DNA from 2 places in the Bradyrhizobium sp. MI1.10 genome. Region 2 is predicted to be linked to the other one. Evidence: riboswitches for the same ligand, from Rfam matches in the RefSeq annotation. Region 2 holds a riboswitch; the other holds the start of a gene.

Region 1 (9,058 bases), on a different contig from region 2:
TCAAGGACCGCAAAGACTTGTCCCTTGCGGACTTCTGCGAGCAATATGACGTGGTTGAACTTTGGTTCGATCCAGCTCCCCGGGATCAATTGCAGCTCGTCTGCCTGCTGGACCACCTCAGCTCCTGCTCCTCGCTGGTGCCAAAGCTTAGACTTCGACTCGTCTCATCCGAGCTGACGACAGCACACGGTGAGGATCTCGCTGCATCCGAGCCGCACATTCATGTCGTGCCTATTAGGGCCCAGGAATTCGAGACTGCCCGGTTGGCGTGGTCGGCCTACCGCGCGATGACCCCTGAGGCGTGCGTCGATCTCCTTCACCAAGATCTCAGTGCATTGCTGATGCTGCGCCCGGCCTTGCTCGATCTCTTGGCAGAACTCCCGTCGCCTTCGACCGGACTCGGTGCGACCGAGATGCGGTTCTTGGAGATGCTTGCCAGAGGGTTTGCGAACACGGGTTCGTTGTTTCACCTGCGCTCGCATCGGCGCACGTTCGTGTTTGGAGAGACTGAGTTGGGTCGGTTGCTCGACGGGCTCGCGCTCGGCCCCAGGCCCGCAGTGGCCGGATTGGACGACGAACTGCGGACAATCGATCGCGAGAATCACAGGGATCGCCACGCCGCATATGTACGCAGCCGACTGTCACTGACGGAGTTCGGGGAGGCTGTCCTGGCCCACCAGGAGGATTTCAGTCGCCACAATCCGATCGACCGCTGGTGGGGCGGCACGCATCTGACCAATGATCGGCTGTGGCGTTACGGCCATGTTTGACGAAACCTTGAGGCTGCGAGCATGACACGGCTCGTTATCACGACTGACTCGTCCATCGCCGGCGCCATTCAACGGGCGGGCTTTGCCGACCTCGTGATTGCGATCGAGCGCCGAATGGTCTGGGGACCGTGGGCCTTAGATAAATAAAATCGTCTGCCGTAGGCTGTAGGATGGGTAGAGCGAAGCGAAACCCATCGCACTTTCCATCCTTAGAACGGAATGCAGTGATGGGTTTCGCTGCGCTCTACCCATCCTACGCAGCGTCTTACTCCGCCGCCTCCGCGTAATCGCTCACCGGCGGGCATGAGCACACCAGATTGCGGTCGCCATAGACATTGTCGACGCGCCCGACCGGGGACCAGTATTTGTCGTTGCGCGAGGTGCCCGCGGGGAAGCAGCCTTCGGCGCGGGTGTAGGCGCGCTTCCAATCGTCGTCAGCGATGTCGTGCACGGTGTGCGGGGCGTGACGGAGCGGCGAGGCCTCGATCTTGAAGCGGCCGCCTTCGACCTCGGCGATTTCCTTGCGGATCGCGATCATGGCATCGCAGAAGCGATCGAGCTCCGCCTTGGATTCCGATTCGGTCGGCTCGATCATCAGCGTGCCCGGCACCGGGAAGCTCATGGTCGGCGCGTGGAAGCCGTAGTCGATCAGGCGCTTTGCGATGTCGTCGACGGTGACGCCTGAGGTCGTCTTCAGCGCGCGGGGATCGACGATGCACTCATGCGCGACGCGGCCCTTTTCGTTCCTGTAGAGAACCGGGAAGTGCGCATCGAGCCTTGCTGCGACGTAGTTGGCGTTGAGGATCGCGATCTCGGTGGCGCGCTTGAGGCCTTCGCCGCCCATCATCAGGATGTAGATGTAGGAGATGGTCAGGATCGAGGCTGAGCCGAACGGCGCTGCCGAGACTGGGCCGACCGGCGCATCCCCGTTCGCCGCTGGATGCCCCGGCAGGAACGGGGCGAGGTGCGCCTTGACGCCGATCGGGCCCATGCCCGGGCCGCCGCCGCCATGCGGGATGCAGAAGGTCTTGTGCAGGTTGAGATGGCTGACATCGGCGCCGTAATCGCCGGGCCTGCTCAGGCCGACCTGCGCGTTGAGGTTGGCGCCGTCGAGATAAACCTGCCCGCCATGGCCATGCACGATGTCGCAGATCTCGCGGATATGTTCCTCGAACACGCCATGGGTCGAGGGATAGGTGATCATGACGGCGGCGAGGTCGTTCGAATGCTTCTCGGCCTTGGCGCGGAGATCGTTGACGTCGACGTCGCCGTTCTTCTCGCATGCGACCACCACCACGTCCATGCCGACCATCGCGGCCGAGGCCGGGTTGGTGCCGTGGGCGGAGGAGGGGATCAGGCAGATCTTGCGATGCGTCTCGCCACGCGCCGCGTGATAGCCGCGGATGGCCAAAAGCCCGGCATATTCGCCTTGCGCGCCCGAATTCGGCTGCAGCGAGATCGCGTCATAGCCGGTGATGTCGCACAGCCACTTCTCCAGGCGCGCGAACAGCGCGTGGTAGCCCTTGGCCTGCTCGCGCGGGGCGAAGGGATGCAACGAGCCGAACTCGGGCCAAGTCAGCGGCATCATCTCGGTGGTCGCGTTCAGCTTCATGGTGCACGAGCCGAGCGGGATCATCGCGCGGTCGAGCGCGAGGTCGCGATCGCTGAGCTTGCGCATGTAGCGCAGCATCTCGGTCTCCGAGCGATGCGCATGGAAGACGGGGTGGGTGAGGAAGGAGGTCGCGCGCTTGAGCGCCTCCGGCAGCGCCTCACGCGTGGTCGCGTCGATCTCGGCGTAGGCAAGCTGGCCGCCGAAGGCGCGCCAGACCGCTTCCACCGTCGCGGGCGTGGTGGTCTCGTCCAGCGCGATGCGCAAGCTGTCGTCGCCGACACCGAGATTGATTTTCTCGGCCGCCGCGCGCGCGACGATCTCGGCACGCTTCGCGCCTGTAACCACGCTGAGCGTGTCGAAGAAGCTGTCGGACTGCAGCGCAAAGCCGAGCTTGCGCAGGCCCGCGGCGAGCACCGCCGTGCGGCGATGCACATTGCGCGCGATCTGCGTCAGGCCTTCGGGGCCGTGATAGACCGCATACATCGAGGCGATCACGGCGAGCAGCACCTGCGCGGTGCAGATGTTGGAGGTCGCCTTCTCGCGGCGGATGTGCTGCTCACGGGTCTGCAGTGCGAGGCGATAGGCAGGCATCCCGCGCGAGTCCACGGAGAGGCCGACGATGCGGCCGGGCAGCGAACGCTTCAGCGCATCGCGCACCGCCATATAGGCCGCGTGCGGCCCGCCATACCCCATCGGCACGCCAAAACGTTGCGCCGAGCCGATGGCGATGTCGGCGCCGAGCTCGCCGGGCGAGGCGAGCACTGTCAGCGCCAGCAGATCGGCAGCGATGATCGCAAGCGCGCCCTTGGCCTTCAGGCTGGCGATCGCGGGCCTGAGGTCGCGCACAGCGCCTGACGAGCCCGGGTATTGCAGCAGCGCGCCAAGCACGTCCGTCTTGTCGAGATCGGTGAGGGGATCACCGACGACCAGGGTCCAGCCCAGCGGCTCCGCGCGGGTGCGCATCACGGCGAGTGTCTGCGGATGCACGTCCTTGTCGACGAAAAAGGCCTTTGCTTCGACCCGCGAGTGCCGCTCCGCGAGCGCCATCGCTTCGGCGGCCGCGGTGGCTTCGTCGAGCAGCGAGGCGTTCGCGACGTCGAGCCCGGTGAGGTCGCAGATCATGGTCTGGAAGTTGAGCAGCGCCTCGAGCCGGCCCTGGCTGATCTCGGGCTGGTAGGGCGTGTACGCCGTGTACCAGGCCGGGTTCTCCAAGATGTTGCGCTGGATCACCGCAGGCAAGATCGTGCCGGAATAGCCCTGGCCAATCAACGAAGTGAAGACCTGGTTCTGGGCGGCGAGTTCGGCCATATGCGCGATCGCCTCGGTCTCGCTGAGCGGCTTGCCGAGATCGAGTGGGGCGGCCTGCCGGATCGAAGCGGGAAGCGTCTGCGCCATCAGCGCATCGACGCTGTTCGCGCCGACGGCCTCGAGCATCGCGGTGACGTCGCGCGTGGAGGGGCCGATGTGGCGGCGAACGAAGCTGCTGGTGTCGCCGTTGGATTTGCGGTGTGCGGTCATCATGGGTCCTCGCTTCAGATGTTCTTGTCGCCGTCATACCCCGCCTAGTGCGCACTTGCGCACGGGGGCGGGGCATCCAGTAAACGCAGCCGCTTCGGCTAGGGCCGATGGGCCGCGGCGTACTGGATCGTCCGCCTTCGCGGACGATGACACCGAATATGAGGTCAGAGTTCGCATCATCTCACGCCGTGTGGGCCTTGTACGCCGCTTCGTCCATTAGACCGCCGAGCTCGCTCTTGTCGGCCATCTTGATCTTGAAGAACCACGCCTTGCCCTGCGCGTCCGAGTTTACCAGCGCCGGCTCGCTCGCGAGCTCGGGGTTGGTCTCGAGCACCTCACCGCTAACAGGCGCGTAGACGTCCGATGCGGCCTTGACGGACTCCACGACGGCGGCGGGTTCGGCCTTCTTCAGCGTGCGGCCGAGCTTGGGCAATTCGATGAACACGACGTCGCCGAGCTGCGATTGCGCGTAGTCGGTGATGCCGACGGTGGCGACATCGCCGTCGATCGCGAGCCATTCGTGGTCGGTGGTGTACAGCGTCATGGTCATTTTCTCAGTCCTCAGCGTTTGTAGGTGTTTTTCACGAAGGGCATGGCGGCGATTTGCACGGCCAGGCGTTGGCCGCGCACCTCGGCGAAGAGTTTTGTGTCGAGCGCGCTCAGGCTCGTGGGCACATAGCCCATCGCGACCGGCGCATTCAGGCTCGGGCCGAAGCCGCCCGAGGTGACCTTTCCGATCGGCTCGCTGGAGGTTGCGTCCGCAAACAGCAGCGCGCCCTCGCGCACCGGCGCGCGGCCCTCGGTGCGCAGGCCGACACGGCGGCGGGATGCGCCGTGATCGAAATGAGCGAGAATCTTTTCCGCGCCGGGGAAGCCGCCGGCACGCGCGCCGCCGGTGCGGCGACTCTTCTGCACCGACCATTCCAGTGCGGCCTCGACCGGCGTGGTCGCGGTATCGATGTCGTGGCCGTAAAGACAAAGCCCGCCTTCGAGCCGCAGGCTGTCACGGGCGCCGAGCCCGATCGGCATGACGTCCGGATTGTCCAGCAGGGCCCTGGCGAGCCGCTCGGCGCCGCCGGCAGGAACCGAAATCTCGAATCCGTCTTCGCCGGTATAGCCGGAGCGCGAGACGAAGCAGTCGAGGCCGGCGACCTTGTGCGGGCCCGAATCCATGAACTTCATGGCGGGCGCCTCTGCACATAATTTCGCCAGCACGGATTCCGCCTTCGGCCCTTGCAGCGCGATCAGCGCGCGGTCGGCCAGCGAATCGATGACGCAGGCGTCGGACAGATTCGCGCGCAGATGCGCCTCGTCCTCGGCCTTGCAGGCGGCGTTGACGACCAGGAACAGGTGATCGCCGAAATTGGCGACCATCAGATCGTCCAGAATCCCGCCCTCGGCATTGGTGAACTGGGCGTAGCGCTGCCGGCCCGGCGCGATCGCCAAAATATCCTGCGGCACCAGCCGTTCCAGCGCGCGGGCGGCGTCCTCGACCTTGCCCGATCTCGGCCTGAGTGCGATCTGGCCCATGTGAGAGACGTCGAACAGGCCGGCTGCGTTGCGGGTATGAAGGTGCTCTTTCAGGACTCCGGCCGGATATTGCACCGGCATGTCATAGCCCGCGAACGGCACCATCTTGCCGCCGAGCGAGACATGCAGGTCGTAAAGAGGGGTGCGTTTCAGGGAGTCTTCGTCGTCACGCGCAAGCATCGGGGGGCCCTCGGCGGTTCCCCGGGAACGATTTCCCGTGGACACCAGTCGAAGCCCCATCTGTCGCTGTGCCTGAGAGTATTATCCCGTCGGCGGACGCCATCCGGGTTAAGCCGGTCGGCGCCTCTTTCCAGATGCTGTCAAAGCCACGCGGTCCTTTTGCCTGAGAGTTTCCGGGGCGGTTGCTCCTTCGGCGCCGGCACCAGGTGCCGGTCTCTCCCGACGTGGCCGTACGATACAGATAGGTAAAGACCACAGGCCGGCCAAGCCTGTCAACGCGGCATCGGCGGCTTTCCAACGGGATTGCGCATCTGCGGCAACGCCTTGATCTGTCTGCACAGTTTCTGGACAGCGAAGCTGGCCTTGTCTAAAAGCGCTTTGACCCGCAGATATCAGCCTAAACTCGCGGTTTGGATGGCTGGAAGGCGGGTACAAGCACACCCGATTGGATGAACATGAGCGGCGTCAACGAGATCAGGTCGACCTTTCTGAACTTCTTTGCCGAGAACGGCCACGAGATCGTGTCGTCCTCGCCATTGGTGCCGCGCAACGATCCGACGTTGATGTTCACCAATGCCGGCATGGTGCAGTTCAAGAACGTCTTCACCGGCGTCGAGAAGCGGCCCTATCAGCGCGCCACCACCTCGCAGAAATGCGTGCGCGCCGGCGGCAAGCACAACGACCTCGACAATGTCGGCTACACCGCGCGCCATCTCACCTTCTTCGAGATGCTCGGCAACTTCTCGTTCGGCGACTATTTCAAGGAGCGCGCGATCGAGCTGGCCTGGAAGCTGATCACCAAGGAATACGGGCTCAAGAAGGACAAGCTGCTCGTCACGGTCTATCACACCGACGACGAGGCGGCCGGACTGTGGAAGAAGATCGCCGGCTTCTCCGAGGATCGCATTATCCGCATCCCGACCTCGGACAATTTCTGGGCGATGGGCGACACCGGCCCGTGCGGCCCGTGCTCGGAGATCTTCATCGATCGCGGCGAGCACATCTGGGGCGGGCCTCCGGGCTCGCCGGAGGAGGACGGCGATCGCTTCCTCGAATTCTGGAATCTGGTGTTCATGCAGTACGAGCAGGTGACGAAGGAGGAGCGCGTGCCGCTGCCGCGTCCCTCGATCGACACCGGCATGGGGCTGGAGCGCATGGCCTGCATCATGCAGGGCGTCGACAGCGTGTTCGAGACCGACCTGTTCCGTCATTTGATCGACGCGACCGCGTCGGCTCTCGGAAGCGGACCGGACAAGAAGACCGTGGCCTCGTTCCGCGTCATCGCCGACCATCTGCGTTCGTCGGCCTTCCTGGTCGCCGACGGCGTGCTGCCCTCGAACGAGGGCCGCGGCTATGTGCTGCGCCGGATCATGCGCCGCGCGATGCGCCATGCGCAGCTGCTCGGTGCGCAAGAACCGCTGATGCATCGCCTGGTCTGGGCGCTGGTGCGCGAGATGGGCCAGGCCTATCCCGATCTGATGCGCGCGGAAAATTTGATCGAGGAAACGCTGCGGCTGGAAGAGACCCGCTTCCGCAAGACGCTGACGCGCGGCCTCGCCATTCTCGACGAGAAGAGCGCTTCCTTAAAGAAGGGCGACATGTTCGACGGCGACGTCGCCTTCACGCTGTACGACACCTATGGCTTCCCGCTCGATTTGACGCAGGACGCGCTGAAGTCGCGCGGCATCAGCGTCGACCAGGCCTCCTTCACCGACGCGATGGAGCGTCAGAAGGCCAAGGCGCGCGAATCCTGGAAGGGGTCTGGCGAAGCGGCTTCCGAGGCGATCTGGTTCCCGCTGCGTGAGAAGCTCGGCGCAACCGAATTCCTGGGTTACGAGACCGAGAGCGCCGAAGGCGTGGTGACCGCGCTGGTCAAGGACGGCAAGGAAGCCACGAGTCTCAAGGCCGGCGACACCGGCGCGATCGTGCTGAACCAGACGCCGTTCTACGCGGAGTCGGGCGGCCAGGTCGGCGACACCGGCGTATTGACGGGCGAGGGCGGCATCAAATTCCGCGTCACCGATACGCAGAAGAAGCTCGGCGATTTCTTCGTTCACGTCGGCACGGTCGAGAGCGGCGAGCTGAAGCTCGGCACCCCCCTGCAGCTCGAAGTGGATCACGGCAGGCGCTTTTCGATCCGCGCGCATCACTCGGCCACGCATCTCATCCACGAGGCGCTGCGCCAGGTGCTCGGCGATCACATCGCCCAGCGCGGCTCGATGGTCGCGCCGGATCGGCTGCGTTTCGACTTCGTGCATCCGAAGCCGATCACGGCGGAAGAGCTCGCGCGCGTCGAGGACATCGCCAACGAGGTGGTGCTGGAGAATGACGAAGTCTCGACCCGCGTCATGGGCGTGGACGAGGCCCGCGAGGCCGGCGCACGCGCGCTGTTCGGCGAGAAATATGGCGACGAGGTTCGCGTCGTCTCGATGGGCCGGACCGCGCGCGAGCGCGGCACCAACGCGCTCGGCTGGTCGGTCGAACTGTGCGGCGGCACGCATGTCAAGCGCACCGGCGATATCGGCCTGATCACGCTGACCGGCGAGAGCGCGGTTGCCTCCGGCGTGCGCCGCATCGAGGCGCTGACCGGCAACTACGCGCGCAAGCACGCCAACGAGACCATGGCGCTGGCGAAGACGGCGGCCAACGAACTGCGCACCTCGATCGACGACGTCCCGGCGCGCATCAGTGCCCTGATGGAGGAGCGCAAGAAGCTCGAGCGCGAACTCTCCGACGCCCGCAAGAAACTCGCGATGGGCGGCGGTGCGGCTGCGAACAACGGCGCGGTCTCCGGTGTGCGCGAGGTCGGCGACGTCAAGCTGATGGCGCGCGCGGTCGAGGGCATCGAGATGAAGGATCTCAAGAGCCTTGCCGACGACGGCAAGAAGCAGATCGGCTCCGGCGTCGTCGCCATCGTCGGCGTCACCGAGGACGGCAAGGCCGGCGTCGTGGTCGGCGTCACCGCTGACCTCACCTCGCGCTTCAATGCGGTCAATCTGGTGAAGGTCGCCTCCGAGGCGCTCGGCGGCAAGGGCGGCGGCGGGCGGCCCGACATGGCGCAGGCCGGCGGCCCCGATGGTGCGAATGCGGCCGCGGCGCTCACGGCGATCGAAAAAGCCATGACTGAACAAAAATCGGCCGGCGCGTAAGCAGGTGCGCCCCGTTCCGCGAGGACGTGGCTCCACCGATCCCAATCTGAGGGATCGCCTCTACGAATTGCTGGAGCACGATCCGCTGGCCTACTCGGTCGGATCGCGCTTCATCCAGCTGGTCATCGGCGTCATCGTGCTCGACGTCGCTGCGATGATTCTTGCCTCGGTGCCGGAGCTGGACGCGCAGTTCGGCGCGCTGTTCGCGGTCATCTCCATCCTCTCCGTGATCGTGTTCGCGCTGGAATATGCCGCGCGCCTGTGGACGGTGGCGGGCCATACTCAGCGCACGGCGTCCG
Region 2 (9,058 bases):
CGGCATAATGGTGGTGCCGTAATGGGTGGCAAGATCCTGGTAAGTCCGGTTGACGCCTGGCTCGTAGCGGCTCACCACCGTCACCCCGGCCTTCAGATTGTCGCAGACGAGCGCCTTCGGCACTCCGCCCAGGAAGGTGAGCGCATCCACATGGGCGCCGATCCAGTCGGGCAGCGCCTCGCTGAACCGGGCTTGGACGAATGTGTAGTTCGACGCTCCCATGACCGCGACGAAGATCTTGGCGGCGCGCACCTCCCCGGTAAGCCCGTCGAACACCGGCACGGTATCGCCGGCGAAGTCCACGAACAGCTTTTCGCCGGCCGCGTGGGTCTGCCGCATGGTCGCCGTGATGCCGTGGCGCCATTCGACGTAGAGGTCGCAGAACCGGCTGTAGCCGTAGCCGTCGGGATGATGGCCGCGGTATTCCTCCCACAGCAGCGCCAGCGTTACGCTGCGGCGGCGCAACTCGGCATGGACATGCCCCCAATCCGGAAGCGGCTTCGATCGCGGCGGGTTGTAGCCGGCTGGCGCAAACAGCTTGCGCTCCAGTGCTGTGTCGTCGAGCTCCTCCGGTATCGGCCAGGTGATGCCGATCACCGCGGCGCGGCGGACATACTCCGCGATCGCCGTGCGACCGATCCCGACCGATCGGGAGATCACCCGATCGCTCACCCCACAGGCATACTTCAGGCGTAGAACTTCTCGAATCTTCCGCATCGGCAATCTCTCGGCGGGCATCGGACCTCCCATTGCGTGAACCGCAAAAGGAGGGACCTTGCCCCGTTCAGATTGCCGACAACGCCCCCCGTCTCACCCTATCAACAGGGTGGCCGCCTTCGTTCGGATTGGGTGGCCGCTTTCGATCGGAATCGCTGGCCGCCTTCCGTCGGAATCGGTGGCCGCTTTGCCTCGGATTCCGCACCCAATCCCTGCAATCTCAAATGCCCCCCCAACCGGAAAACTGACTCCTGCTCAATCGCTTAGAGCCTTGTTCACGGACGACTAATCACTGAATTCACCTTCGAATCGATCTCGCCATCTCGCGAAGCAGCACTTGATTACAGGACCACCCCCCGTGGTTCCGGTGGCACGCAGGTGTTGATGAATCCCTGTTGCCCGACCCGGCTGCCTCGATCAGAGATCAGCAATCTTCTTGAGTTGGCTTGCTCATAACTGCGCCCGCAAAGTGGACGAGGAGATGATCGTCGGAATGGCGAACATTGTTTCTACACAGTCAGAGCCAGCTTCGCGCAGATGCGGCTCTCTAGCTGTCGAACGCGGAGCATCTAGCCTCTGTCGGGCCACAAGTCGGCTTTTGGGCGGATGACTTGCACCCGCGGTTCGGTCGGCGACATTCAGCTGCGAATCCGCATCAAGCAAGGAATCGCTTCAATGCGCTCGGGCCAAGATGGGATCAGCCAGCCAGCAATGTCTCGACCAAGTTCACCCAATAGCCGATCCCATAAGGCAAAGCTTCATCATTGAAATCATATGCCGGGTTGTGCACACCAGCGGTCGGTCCATTTCCAATGAAAATCATAGCGCCCGGCCGGGCCTCGAGCATGTAGGCAAAGTCCTCGGCCCCCATCCGCGGCTTGAGGTTCTCGTCCACGGAAGCGGACCCGACGAGACTGCGTGCCGCCCTGATCGCCAGATCGGTCTCCTGGGTGTGGTTGAAGGTCACCGGGACGGACCGACGGTATTTAAACTTGATATCCGCGCCAAATCCGTGCGCTATGCCTTGGGCTGCCGCCATGATCTGGCGTTCGGCGAAGTCTCGCAGGTCAGGAACATGAGTTCTGACAGTGCCAGCCATTTCGACGTGATCGGCAATGATGTTGTAGGCGTTAGCGGCATTCAACTTGGTCACGGAGATCACGAGGGAATCGATTGGATTCGTGTTGCGCGAGACCAGAGTTTGCAGGCCAACGATGATCTGTGCCGCAATCACGACTGGATCGATGGTCTCATGCGGCTTGGCCGCATGGCCGCCACGCCCCTTCACGACAATGTCAAAATCGTCCTGCGAAGCCATGATAGGACCACGGCAGATGCTGAACGTGCCGACCTCGGTTCCCGGCGCGTTGTGCATCGCGAAGACTTTGGAGATGGCGAAACGGTCCATAATTCCTTCCTGGACCATTCTTAGCCCGCCCGATGGAAGTTCGACTTCTTCCGCCGGCTGAAAAATCAACGCAACGCACCCCTTGAAATTGCGCGTCTTGGCAAGGTATTTCGCTGCGCCCAACAACATGGCCGTATGGCCGTCATGTCCGCATGCGTGCATTTTGCCAGGTACTTTCGACGACCATGGCTTGCTTGAGGCCTCCAGGATTGGCAAGGCATCCATGTCCGCCCTCAACCCGATCGTGGGACCGTCTCCACCCTCGCCCTGAATCAATGCAACGATACCGGTTTCAGCTATGCCCGTTTCGATGTGATTGATGCCGAAGGAAGCCAGCTTCTCGGTCACGAACCTCGCCGTGTTATGTACCTGAAAGTCGAGCTCGGGATTCTCGTGAAGATAGCGGCGCCACGCGGTTACTTCACGCTCCAGATCGCGGAACTGTTCAACGCTATGCATGTCAGACCTCAACTTACTAATCCATTACGATACGGCGCCAATAGTGTGCGGCGGGGTCTCCGTGCACCACTCCTCGAGCGGCCCCGAGCACTTTCTGCTGCAGTTGCTCGCATTCTGACTTTTTGGAATGGAGAAGGCGGGAAGTAAATCGTAGAAATGTCATGGCTGGGCGTTGCATCTATTGGGCGCGAGCCGTGTTGGCTTCTGCACTCTCGTCCTGAACGCCAACTTGCCACAAACCGCCGAATTGCTTGCTGGTATCCGGCCGCTTGAGGCTTACGGCGACAACTCTGCATGCTTTTCCTTCCGCTGCGGGCTTTCCGTCTCTTTATTTGGCGACCACCGGTATGGTTCGAGAAGCACGAGAAGTGAGTAATTGCGAGCCAGCTTCGGTCACGACAACGACCTCTTCATGCAGCATCAGCTTCGGTGATCCGTCGAAATACGAAGGATAGGAGGTGCTTGGCTCAATATTAATGATCATGCCTGGCTTCAGTATCGTCTTATCGTCCGGTTGAACCGAAGGTAGTTCCGGCATCCATAAACCCATGGAGTGTCCCATTCGCCCGATGTTCGTGGCTTTACCGCGATTGTTTGAGCGATTTAGTACGGCTGACATTGCACTCCAGACACTACAGATCGGAATGCCAGGTTTAGCGGCGGCAATTCCCGCTTCGGTGGCATCCCAAACGACTTGATAGGCATCCTGGGTGTGCGGATCAGGTGCACCGAACGCAAAGTGTCGGTCGAAGTCGCTCCAATAAAAGTCGAATAGACAGCCCGCATCAATAAACAGCAGGTCTCCATCCGACAGAACTTTGTCGCTCGGGACACCGTAGGGCCGCGTATAGCCTCCGTGGCCAGAAACACCAACGATCTTGCTCGTCTTCTCGACACCGCGACTGAAGCATTCGGCCTCGAACAAGCGACACACCTCTCGTTCCGTCATACCCAGACGCAGCTTCGGTGTCAGATTCTCAAACGCCTCTGAAACAAGCCCGCATACAGTTCGAATTCGGTCGACCTCTAACGGAGACTTGATCATTCGCAAGGGAGTGAAAATCGGATCCGATGCATCGACAAACGTCCGAGGTTTGATCGCATCCGCAACACGCAAGAAATCTCCCACAGGGAAGCCAAGCCTACTCTCCGCGCCAAGCTCTACGCCTATTCTGGCGTGCTCTGGCAATAGTTCACGCAATGCTCGGGCAAGTGCTGACACACCCTCATCCTTCGGATTCGGACTAGGCCAGCTCCGGCAATTTTTTACCCAGGTTGTCTCTCTATAAAACTGGTCGATTCCCTCTGGAACGACTGCAACAGCTTCACCAGACGAAAGAATAAGAAGAAATCGCGGCCGAGTGGTCTGCTGCGGCGTCGTGCTAGGCTCACCAACGAAATATCGCAAGTTGTGTTCGGCCGTCACCAGAAGCGCGTCTATAGTATACTCTTTCATCAAACGCCGCGCGCGCTCGACCCGGCCTTCGTATTCGATCCGGGGAAACGGATCGTACGGAATTGTCCTAATCGAACCAAAACCAATAGCGTTCATCGCTTTTCTCCAGAGAAATACGTCAAGCGCTGGGCGACCGATAGTTTACATGCTGGTCCGACAGCACATGACAGCTTTCGCGGGCTCATTCGATATGATTTGAAAGAGCCGCGCGCAGTTTCTTGTGAGAAAGCATCGGGACGCCGAGTTCCTCTCCAAGCAGGCGAGCAACACCTTTGAAAGGAGCCTTCAGCTTATCGTGGTACACGATGCTTTGAATCCCACCCACGATCGAATGCACGCAGGCTCTTAGATCGACCAAACGACTTTCCTGGTCATAGCCGTCCGACACGAGCCAGTGGTTTGGTAGGACGTGACTTGCTGCTATCGGGGGTTCGTCGCGTGACTGCAATATGGCGCTCGTAAAGCTTGGTTCGAAGTGAACGCCACCGATGCAAAGGACGGAGTTTACCGCTTCGTCCATGTGATCGAACGTTCGCAATAGCGCTCGCGCCAGCACCCGAGCGGCAAGTGAATTAGTCCAATCTGCTTTCTCTAAACCCGTTCGAACAAGGGTGCGTTCGGTCTTGAGGGCATCTAGAACGTGACCCGCAACCGGATCCCTTTCGTGATCGACGCAAAAGACGAAGACGGCATGTCTCACTGCGATTCTCCATCGAGTTCAACGCAGATCGAGTGCGTACGAACTCTATCCCCAACTCGGCGCCCGCGTCTTTTGGGCTTCATATGAAAACAGCATGCTATTTGAGCTGAGATCCCAGTTCGTAAGGCGCGAGCAGGCGTTTGAGAGCCGATCAACCCCAGGCCGAACAGTCTCAGAATAGCGCAACGCGCGAGCTGAGTCTTGTGATCGGCTGGCGTCTTTGGCGGAGCAGCGACGGGAAATCGCACAACTTGGAGATCGCCGGAGTTGATCGCCGAATTAGCAGAGAACCTCAGTTCGTCGCGCGCCAAGCAAGACTCAATTCTACTGCCAGACGCGAGAAACGTCGACGCCAGAGCGCTGCAGAACTCTCCGGCCAGCAGAGCAAGGAAGTCAGGGGTGGAGACGTCCATTTTGACTCGACGTTGAAAGAGATGCGTGCCGCGCACAGCGTTGGAGGACCTACATCACCATGTATTTATTAGAGCTGCCCCACGCTCACATTGTGCGTTTTTTTGTGTAGATCGCAGTATTGCTGCGTTCTGTAGCAACAGCTTGTTCAAAACCGGTGAGACATCCAGCGGATATGATCGTCACACGCTAGGCCACCACAGCGATCTTAGCGGCAACCAGCTGGTGATCGGACGGTTGGCCAGCGCAACATTATCGAGCATCGCTTGCACCGCCGATTTTCGAGCTTCAACGATGCGTCTTGGCTTGACATGTAGTGAGTACGTCTGAGATTGTTCTCGTGTCTGACGATGGTGTGCGGGAGAGTGCGATGACCCGACAGGCACATGGCCGCCGACGGAGCACCCCCCCAAGGAAACTCTCAGGCCCAGGACCGCACACCGAGGACAATCTGGAGAGAGGTGCCAGTCGGCACCCACCGAAGGGGACCGTTATCCACTAGGATTGCGGAGAAAGCTCTCAGGCGCACGGACAGATTTGGGGACGGAGTGATGGCGAAAGCCATTTCGCCGTTCGTTCATCCCTGTCTTGGAGCATACGATGAGCACGATCATCATTATCGGATCCGGTATCACCGGAGTTACAACAGCCTATGCCTTGGCCTGCCGCGGCTATTCGGTCACTATCTTTGACCGCCAGCGTTATCCCGCGATGGACACTTCGTTTGCCAATGGCGGTCAATTATCGGCAAGCAATGCCGAAGTCTGGAATAACGCCGCAACGATCGTAAAAGGCTTGAGGTGGATGCTGCGCAAGGACGCACCATTGCTGCTGAACCCAAGCCCCAGTTTTCACAAATATACTTGGCTGGCGGAGTTCGTAGGCCAGATCCGCCATTACCGTCGCAATACGATCGAAACGACAAAGCTGGCGATAGCGGCGCGGCAACATCTGTTTGACCTTGCCGATCGGGAGAGCATCGCTTTCGACTTGGAGCGGCGAGGAATATTACACGTTTATTCGAGTAAGGCCGACTTCGATGCGGCTTCTCGCGTGAACCAGTTGCTGCTGCAGGGTGGATTGGATCGTCGCTCCGTGACGCCCTCCGAAATGCTCGCGATAGAGCCAGCGCTGCGTGACCAGTATTACGGTGGTTTCTTTACCCCATCTGACTCAACGGGCGACATTCACAAGTTCACCCGCGGTCTCGCTGCGGCTTGCGAGCGAAGGGGCGTGCGCTTCGTCTTTGGTGCGGAGATCTGCGGCATGCAAGCCGATCGAGACGGTGTGGTCGTGCGCTGGGAAGAAGGCCCGCTGAGGGAGGAACTTAAAGCTGAAAGAGCGGTGGTCTGCGCTGGGGTCGGCAGCCGACGCATTGCTTCAATGCTGGGGGACAAGATAAACATTTATCCCGTCAAGGGATACTCCATCACGGTCGAGCTCGGGGACGAAGCGAGCCAAAAGGCTGCGCCCCGTGTCAGCCTGCTCGACGAGGCCACCAAGATAGTGACCAGCCGGTTAGGAGAAGATCGCTTCCGCGTCGCGGGGACCGCCGAGTTCAACGGCGAGAACCGCGACATCCGCTGGGACCGAATCAAGCCTCTGGTGCGCTGGGTAGAGCGATCTTTTCCGGATGCGTCCACCGCGCAGGTGGTGCCATGGGCAGGCTTGCGTCCTATGACACCCAGCATGATGCCGAGGGTCGGCCGAGGTAAAAGGCCGAATATCTTCTACAACACGGGTCATGGTCATCTCGGCTGGACATTAGCCGCGGTCACAGCTGAGATGGTCGCGGACGTCATTGCGACAGATGATAGTAAAGTTCGGCTGAGCCGATCCGCGGCCTGATAGGCGTTTAGCCTTATTCAGTTCGACAAAACCATGCTCCCGGCGCCATCAAAGCCGGGGGCATATCGCTTGACTGCGCCACAGCAGGATCTTGCAGTCCTATCATACGAACACGTTACCCTCACCGGCTTAGGACCCGAGAACTTAATTGCTCAGACGAGGATCTCGATGAGCCACTTGGCGCCGTCGACTTCAACAGCCTCCATGTGACGCAACCATCATCCGTATAACCGCTTACGGATTGATGCCAGGCAAGAGAGTTGCGGATCTCTGCATGACCGAGCAGAAAGATATTCCCGGGCAACGAACTTGTCGTCATCGACAAAGAGGCCCATCGCACTCGAGGGCCGACGTCATACCGGCACCGAACGCCAGTGGATCCACGGCAACTCTTATTCTATTTCGCCGCTGTGATCTTCGCGGTGCGTCTGAGTAGCAGGAGCGAGGCCTTTCAAAGATCATTTTGCAAGTCACGCGGCGCATATTTGTTGAAATTGCCGACGGATGGACGATACTGGTGTCGTAATGATGCTTTTCGATGAGATTTCCCCACTTAGAGATGTTTTTCTGCGTCAAGCTACAACTCGTTGCAGAATTTCCTCTCAGGCCCGGAGCCGGTTATGCAATACGACCGAATCGACGCTCACATCCTCGAGATTGTGCAAAAGAATAACCGTTTGACATCCGAGGCGATTGGCGAACTGGCCGGGCTTTCGGCTACCGCGTGTCAACGCAGACTAAAGCGGCTTCGCTCGGACGGCATCATCGAGGCCGACGTTTCCATCGTCTCGGCGAAGGCGGTAGGACGACCTATTCAGATGCTTGTGCTGGTGACCTTGGAGCGCGAGCGCTCGGACATAATTGATCGATTCAAAAAGGCTATCAAATCGTCGGTTGAAGTCGTCAATGGGTTTTACGTTACAGGCGATGCTGATTTTGTCTTGTACATTACCGCACGCACCATGGACGACTATGAGCAGTTCACCCGGCGATTCTTCCGTGAGAACCCTGATATCAAAGGCTTCAAGACGATGGTGGTGATGGACCGGGTAAAAGCCGGCTTTGCTATTCCAATCGAGGCTCCATCCGAGGATTGAAGCGTATCTCGCCAAGCGAATCTGCTTGTCCTCGTTTGTCCATCGCCAGATCAGGTAAGCGCACTGCCGCCGGTACGCTACGAAGCGAGCGCAGACATTTGCGCAAGAGGTGCAATTCCCAACTCGAGCAGCTTCTCACCCAGATTCGCGGCGCTGGTTGTCTATCGCTTGAGCCTTGTGGCGCGAGCGAGCTGACTAACTCGATCGCGGAGGACCTGGCAAACGTTTACCGAATAGAGGTTGGCGCCTTGCCCAGCACACCTCGCGTAGCGCGCTTTTTCATCGCTCAATGCGGGGAAAACGCTGCAAACTGCCATATCGATCTTGTAGTATATCGGTAAGTGAACCTTTTGCAGACCGGTTTAGCGGGCAGGACGTCCGCCTGCATGCCTTCAATGGTTGCTGCCCTTCCACTCTGACGAGACGATGCGAATCTCAAGAAATCGGCGGCGGTTCATCCGCGGCCCGGCTAACGCAGCAGCTCGCTTCCCACAGCCGGCCACGATAAAATCCACTGTTCGGGATCAATACCTATCTCAGAGAATGCAGCCTCTGGCGCCATTAAGTGCGCGCCACAGCTGGCCGAAGCCGCTGGCATGTCGCACGGAGTGACTAGGGACAACACCACAGCGAAAGCTCGGAGCAAGCTTGGCTCTCTTAAGGCTTTTCGCACGCGCATGCGGCACAAATTAAACAGGGCCGCGCACCCGTTCAGCAACCGATTTCGGATCCTCTCTTCAATTCATCGGAGGCAAGGCAGCAAGCGAGATGACTTATTCTCCCAAGTCTCGGACGTTCAGCGCTGAAGGCATCACTGCGCCGTTCCGCCACCTCACTTTCCGGCGCATCTGGTTGGCAAGTCTGCTTGCGAACCTGGGCGCCCTGATTCGGAGCGTCGGCGCGGCGTGGGCGATGACTCAGATGACATCGTCGGCCGACAAAGTTGCGCTAGTCCAGACTGC

What was found. Region 2 has a riboswitch for glycine ahead of AC0L3K_RS36750 (D-amino acid dehydrogenase). Riboswitches for the same ligand answer to the same signal wherever they lie in the genome.
Region 1: linked by a shared signal. The riboswitch ahead of gcvT (glycine cleavage system aminomethyltransferase GcvT) and the one ahead of AC0L3K_RS36750 (D-amino acid dehydrogenase) in region 2 are both predicted to bind glycine.

The regions. Positions count from the first base shown of each region.
Region 1 covers NZ_JBVVPN010000003.1:90,505-99,562, reverse strand. The annotation lists gene AC0L3K_RS04650 (hypothetical protein) at 1-770, shown strand, start outside; gene gcvP (aminomethyl-transferring glycine dehydrogenase) at 1,036-3,900, opposite strand; gene gcvH (glycine cleavage system protein GcvH) at 4,082-4,450, opposite strand; gene gcvT (glycine cleavage system aminomethyltransferase GcvT) at 4,462-5,610, opposite strand; glycine riboswitch at 5,753-5,842, opposite strand; gene alaS (alanine--tRNA ligase) at 6,066-8,759, shown strand; gene AC0L3K_RS04625 (cyclic nucleotide-gated ion channel) at 8,764-9,058, shown strand, end outside.
Region 2 covers NZ_JBVVPN010000064.1:54-9,111, forward strand. The annotation lists partial or broken gene istA (IS21 family transposase) at 1-717, opposite strand, end outside; gene AC0L3K_RS36735 (M20 aminoacylase family protein) at 1,415-2,584, opposite strand; gene AC0L3K_RS36740 (M24 family metallopeptidase) at 2,913-4,136, opposite strand; gene AC0L3K_RS36745 (D-aminoacyl-tRNA deacylase) at 4,222-4,740, opposite strand; glycine riboswitch at 5,500-5,597, shown strand; glycine riboswitch at 5,600-5,689, shown strand; gene AC0L3K_RS36750 (D-amino acid dehydrogenase) at 5,752-6,999, shown strand; gene AC0L3K_RS36755 (Lrp/AsnC family transcriptional regulator) at 7,620-8,096, shown strand; gene AC0L3K_RS36760 (MFS transporter) at 8,865-9,058, shown strand, end outside.